Flocculibacter collagenilyticus: one gene and its partner. The main gene of each other region encodes a partner of the protein of the gene in region 2 in a complex. Links are inferred from orthologs where the notes say so. Each region holds a gene or a part of one and is shown on either strand. Other genes may lie near its edges. The genes, in order: sdhA and HUU81_RS14185.

Region 1 (3,313 bases), 1.1 Mb from region 2 along the record:
AATGCATCATCTAAGTCATTTAAACGTTGTTCAGTAGCGGTATCGCGGCTGTCTGCTAAAAATCTGTACGCATGCAATAGACCAGCTGGACCAATAAACTTATCAGGATTCCACCAGAATGAAGGGCATGATGTTGAGCAACATGCACACAATATACATTCATATAATCCGTCAAGTTTTGCACGCTCTTCAGGAGTTTGCGTGTATTCACGAGCTGGAGGCTGCGTGTCTTCATTGATTAAGAACGGCTTAACTTTCTCGTACTGAGTGAAGAATTGCGTCATATCAACAACTAGGTCACGAATTACAGGTAAACCCGGTAGTGGTCTAATGACAATAGTACCCTTTCCTAACGCTGAAAGAGGAGTAATACATGCTAGGCCATTTTTACCGTTCATGTTTACACCATCAGAGCCACAAACACCTTCACGACACGAACGTCTGAAAGCTAATGATGGATCTTGCTCTTTAAGTTGAAGTAGCGCATCAAGTACCATGATGTCGCGACCACCTTCAATCTCTAAAGAATAATCTTGCATTCGAGGCGCATTGTCCACATCTGGGTTGTAGCGATAAATTGAAAATTTAATCGTTGCCATTACGTCTGCTCCTCTTAATATGTACGTGCTTTAGGTGGGAATGCATCACGAGTAACTGGGCTCATGTTTACATCGCGCTTCATCATAGATTCATCACTAGGACTATAAATAGAGTGACATAACCATTGGTCATCATCACGATCTGGGAAGTCAAAGCGGCTATGTGCACCACGACTTTCTGTACGATAGTTAGCAGATACTGCTGTACTGTATGCAGTTTCCATTAAGTTATCTAATTCTAAGCACTCAATACGTTGTGTATTGAAATCACTACTCTTATCATCTAAACGAGCATGCTTCAAACGTTCACGAATTTCTTTTAATTCGCTTAACCCTTGAGCCATCGCTTCGCCTTCACGGAATACAGAGAAGTTTAGCTGCATACATTGTTGTAATTCTTTTCTGATCTCGAATGGATTCTCACCTTGACCAGGCTTAGAAGATTCCCAACGATTAAATCGAGACATCGCTTCATCAATGTCTGACTGTGAAGAATTATGCGATGCACCTGACTGTTCTAGGGCTTCACCTAAATGCAGGCCAGTAGCACGGCCGAATACCACTAAGTCAAGTAACGAGTTACCGCCTAAGCGGTTTGCACCGTGCACAGATACACATGCAATTTCACCACATGCGAATAATCCAGGCACTACCTTTTGATTGCCATTGGCATCAACAGTTAACGCTTGGCCATCAACATTAGTTGGAATACCACCCATCATATAGTGACAAGTTGGAATAACTGGAATTGGTTCCTTAACTGGGTCAACATGAGCAAACGTTCGAGAAAGTTCACAAATACCCGGCAAGCGTGATTCTAAAACTTCTTCACCAAGGTGATCTAGCTTCAATTTCAAGTGAGGACCCCAAGGACCTTCACAACCTCTGCCTTCTCTGATTTCTGTCATCATTGAGCGAGCAACAACATCACGGCTAGCTAGGTCTTTTGCGTTTGGCGCATAACGCTCCATAAAGCGCTCACCATCTTTATTAAGAAGATAACCACCTTCACCACGACAACCTTCTGTGACTAGTGTACCAGCACCCGCAATACCTGTTGGATGGAACTGCCACATTTCCATGTCTTGAACTTGAACACCTGCGCGAAGTGCCATACCAACACCGTCACCCGTATTAATGTGGGCGTTTGTTGTTGATGCAAATATACGACCAGCGCCACCAGTTGCAAGTACAGTTGCTTTAGATTTGAAGTAAACTAGCTCACCCGTTTCAATGTCGATTGCTGTACAACCTGTAATTTCACCTTGTTGGTTCTTAACCAAGTCTAGTGCATACCACTCACTGAAAACCTTTGTTTTATTTTTTACATTTTGTTGATACAACAAATGTAACAACGCATGACCTGTACGGTCGGCCGCTGCAGCGGTACGAGCAGCTTGCTCGCCACCAAATTCTTTTGATTGGCCACCAAATGGACGCTGATAAACCTTTCCTTCGTCGGTACGAGAGAAAGGCAGGCCCATATTTTCTAATTCAATAATTGCTTCAGGGCCGGTTTGACACATATATTCAATAGCGTCTTGGTCACCAATGTAGTCTGACCCTTTAACGGTATCAAACATGTGCCATTCCCAGTTATCTTCATGGGCATTACCTAAAGCTACAGTAATTCCGCCTTGAGCAGAAACCGTATGAGAACGCGTTGGAAACACTTTAGATAAAAGTGCACAAGACTTGCCAGATTCAGAAATTTGCAAAGCAGCGCGCATACCCGCACCACCTGCACCAATTACAACGGCATCAAATTCACGTACTGTAATTTTCACTTACACACCCCACAAAACAAATAAGCCTACAGCGACAAAGCCAAACGCAACCACGCTTACTAGGAAGCTTAAAACATTACGTAACGCTGCAGATTCTACATAATCAGTTAATACCTGCCATAGTCCAATACGGGCGTGTATCATAATAGAAGCCAAAGCCAATAACGTGAAGGCCTTTACTAAAATATTCGAAAACAATCCGCTCCAATTCTCGTACGTTACAGTAGGAGTTGTAAGGAAGAAGCCGACAATAAAAATTGTATATAACGTTAATACAACAGCTGTTGCACGTAACGACACAAAATCTTGCACACCATTTCTTTTAAGTGATGCTTGATTTAAAAGCATAGTTATTCTCCTGCTGTATTAAACAAATATCCAATATGCTAAAGCGATTGCAACTAGCACCCAAACTACGAAAATTAGTTTTGCACTGTTGCTGCCAGACTCTAATTCTTCGAAATGCCCCATATCCATAAAGATATGTCTAATGCCACCAAGAAGGTGATAACTCAAAGCAATTAGAGTGCCCCACGCTATGAATTTAGCTAGGAAAGAAGTTAGAAGTTCTTTTACATAATCAAAACCTTCAGGAGAAGATAAAGACTCAGCCCAAGCCCACACTACAAAAATAAGTGCGAAAAACATGGCTACGCCAGATATGCGATGTAATATTGATGCCTTTGCGGACGCAGGGAAATCAATGGTTGTTAGATCGAGGTTGACAGGTCTCTGTTTTTTCACGGTCGCTTGCCCATCAGCTCATTAAATGAGCTATTTTATTTATAGTTATTATCAACTACTCTATTAATGAGTAGCACCTAAGTCGGAAAGTTTTAATTGTAACCAATTTATTCAGGTTACTTGAAGAAAACTCTCTTATAACTAAATTGGTATTAAACCCCTCACAGTATATATACGCGGGAT
Region 2 (3,283 bases):
GCAATGCGAGGTGAAGGCGCTTTTTTAAAGCGCCCTGATGGCACGCGCTTTATGAGTGAGTTTGACGAACGCGCTGAATTAGCACCGCGAGACATTGTTGCTCGAGCAATCGATTATGAGATGAAACGGTTAGGCGTGCAGTGCGTGTATTTAGACATTAGTCACAAACCAAAAGACTTTATAATTGAGCACTTTCCAACTATTTATGCTAAATGCTTGAGTGTAGGAATAGATATCACAAAAGAAGCAATTCCCGTTGTACCCGCTGCTCATTATACCTGTGGCGGTGTGATGACCGACAACCACGGTAAAACCGACATCGATAACTTATATGCCATTGGCGAAGTTGCTTACACTGGACTACACGGTGCTAACCGTATGGCCAGTAACTCATTGCTTGAATGTGTGGTATATGCACGCTCAGCAGCTGAACATATTACACAGCACCTAACGTCTCATACCGCCAATGTATCTATTCCTGCATGGGATGAAAGCCAAGTGACCAATTCAGATGAAGAAGTTGTTATCACCCATAACTGGCACGAACTAAGAATGTTTATGTGGGACTATGTTGGCATTGTAAGAACAACAAAACGGTTAGAACGCGCTTATCGCCGTATCGAGCTACTAACTCAAGAAATTGAAGAATATTATAGCCACTTCCATGTCAGTAATAACTTGCTGGAACTCAGAAACCTAGTGCAAGTGGCTGAGTTGATTGTTCGCTGCGCGATGGCAAGAAAAGAAAGTCGTGGTTTACATTACAACTTAGATTACCCTAATACATTGCCTAACAGTCAGCCTACCGTACTGATCCCCGCTAATGAATTAAGTAATAATAAGCTAAGTACTAATTAACCATCAATATCTTAGCCTCATCAGCACAGTACAGATAATCTAGTGCAGATAATCAGTCCCATGCATTGTCACTTACTGTGCTGATGGCGCCGAGAAAGAATTAGTCGACACAGTTTACGGTAGTGCTGCTCGTCTATCGAGTCTTGGAAAACCAACCAGTGGCGGGTGTAAATAATCACCCCAAAACGTCTTTTCCAGTAACTTAAAAAGTGATGATATATAGTTGAAAAACGGCTTCCTGTTGCATGCGCTATTGAATGCTCATGTAATGCATCTGCGTTTTGATATCTCAATAAACAAAATACATCACTCACCACACAGTTTCGGTTTAACTGCCCTATCTCTATATCATCACCACGTATCAGCTTAATTTGTCCATCTTGTGATAGAGCAATTTTATTGACTGTACTCGTCTGATTAATCACCTTGCACTCTAAAAAAGCGAGTATCAATATACAAAGGGTAATACACAGCATGAGCGAAATATTGTAGACAACACCTAAAGTAAGCAAACTTAGTACACATAAATAACAATAAATACGTGTAAACCAACGCTGATAATTAGAAGGCTTAAGAATTAATGTAAAACGTTCCATGTTTTATATTGCGTTATTGAAAAAGAAAGCATGTTCCGACTAAACACGCTTTCACTTTCTGCACACTCTACACTTTCACTCGTTTAAGAATTAACGAAACCATATATTGGTGTTCCGCATTATCGCTTTTACCATGGCCCATAAACCATGCAAATAAGTCAGGATCATCACACTCTAATAAGTTTTGAAATTTTACTTTATCTTGCTCAGATAAATCATCATAGGCTTCATCAACAAATGGCATAAACAGTACATCTAACTCTAACATACCTCGTCTGCATGCCCATTTTAATCGTGACTTATTCGTTAACTCGCTCATTAATTTTGCTACCTAAAAGTACCGCTATCACACTAATAATAAATTTAGTATGCAGCATAAGGTTGGATAGAAGTTTTATGGCAGCTATACTAGCATGAACCTTGAGGTTTCTGAAATCGTCCCCACTTGAATTAAATTCACTAAAAAACCGATAAAGTTTATGTCTACTTCACAGCCAACAACTCATTGCTTAACCACTCAATCGATTACTCAAGACAATCTTACCCAAGCACAACAGCTTGCGATAATGCCATTAAATGACTACGGCATAATAAGCTTAATTGGCGAAGACAATAAATCATACCTGCAAGGACAAGTTACCTGCGACTTAACAGAGTTAACGGAACAGAATGCCATTCGCGGTGCGCATTGCGACGCAAAAGGAAAAATGTGGTCTACCTTTCATTTATTTCAGCGCAATGAGGAAGTATTGCTACTTTCGCATCAGGACGAACACGCCAGTACCCTGCCAGAATTAAAAAAATTCGGTGTCTTTTCAAAATCAACCATCGAAAATGCAACGGCACATTTTGCTATTTTTGGGATTTCAGGCACAGACGCAGGTAATTGGCTAAAACAGACGACGCAAATCGATCTATCGGCACAAAATAGCGCGACTAATAACGAAAGCAATATAACTGCGATTAAACTATCTGAAGAGCGATTCATATTGCTACTAGCGCAAGCAGAAGCTGAAGAGTTCATGACTGAGCACCAATCTTTTTTATACTCGCCGGAATATTGGCAGTATTTAAGTATTATGGACGGTGAACCGCACTTAACTGCCCCACTTATTAATGAATACGTTCCGCAAGCGTTAAACCAGCAAGCGTTAAACGCCATTAGCTTTACCAAAGGGTGCTACATTGGGCAAGAAATGGTAGCCCGTATGAAGTTTTTGGGTAAAAACAAACGCGCAACCTATATACTTAAAGGAAGTTCTGATATTTTGCCAGTATCAGGTGACTCTATAGAGTATCAATTGGGTGAAAACTGGCGTCGCGCAGGCGTCATTGTAAACGCAGTCAGTTTTCTTGATAACCTTTATTTATTGGCTGTGCTTCCCAACGATGTGGAAGTAAGCACCGTATTTAGATTAAAAGAACAACCAGAAACACAACTTTCACTTATCCCTCTTCCTTATTCTCTTGCTGAATAACGACGTGGTTAACTAACAGGAAAAAGAATGAACATTAGTAAAGATAAAGTCGTCACAATGCACTACTCGGTAATGGACAAAGAAGAAAACGTTATCGACAGTTCTCATGATCATGAGCCACTAGCCTTCATCCAAGGGCAACAGTTTTTAATTCCAGGCTTAGAGAATGCGTTAGAAGGTCATAAAGCAGGTGACACATTTAGCGTTAATGTTGATGCAAAAGAAGCGTATGGCGAACGCCACGACGGGTTTGTACAAACAGTTGATAAAAACATGTTTGGTGAAAACGAAATCGAAGTAGGCATGCAATTTAGAGCTACTACTGACGACGGCGAACAAACCGTTATCGTT

The links.
Region 1: the proteins of HUU81_RS14185 (region 2) and sdhA are in contact, whole or in part, in a crystal structure (PDB 6C12), measured with the Escherichia coli proteins. The link is inferred for Flocculibacter collagenilyticus from one-to-one orthologs.

The regions. Positions count from the first base shown.
Region 1 is NZ_CP059888.1:2,100,043-2,103,355, forward strand. The notes cover bases 1-2,982. They hold sdhA (succinate dehydrogenase flavoprotein subunit), read right to left. Parts: upstream 2,387-2,982; coding sequence 614-2,386; downstream 1-613. Other genes in these bases: HUU81_RS09315 (succinate dehydrogenase iron-sulfur subunit), read right to left, coding at 1-599; sdhD (succinate dehydrogenase, hydrophobic membrane anchor protein), read right to left, coding at 2,387-2,734; sdhC (succinate dehydrogenase, cytochrome b556 subunit), read right to left, coding at 2,753-2,982. Also shown: more of sdhC, read right to left, coding at 2,983-3,130. UniProt on the Escherichia coli protein: Two distinct, membrane-bound, FAD-containing enzymes are responsible for the catalysis of fumarate and succinate interconversion; the fumarate reductase is used in anaerobic growth, and the succinate dehydrogenase is used in aerobic growth.
Region 2 is NZ_CP059888.1:3,192,069-3,195,351, forward strand. Bases 148-3,099 are described here. They hold HUU81_RS14185 (FAD assembly factor SdhE), read right to left. Parts: upstream 1,774-3,099; coding sequence 1,522-1,773; downstream 148-1,521. Other genes in these bases: nadB (L-aspartate oxidase), read left to right, coding at 148-858; HUU81_RS14180 (protein YgfX), read right to left, coding at 927-1,454; ygfZ (tRNA-modifying protein YgfZ), read left to right, coding at 1,934-2,932; HUU81_RS14195 (FKBP-type peptidyl-prolyl cis-trans isomerase), read left to right, coding at 2,960-3,099. Also shown: more of nadB, read left to right, coding at 1-147; more of HUU81_RS14195, read left to right, coding at 3,100-3,283. UniProt on the Escherichia coli protein: An FAD assembly protein, which accelerates covalent attachment of the cofactor into other proteins.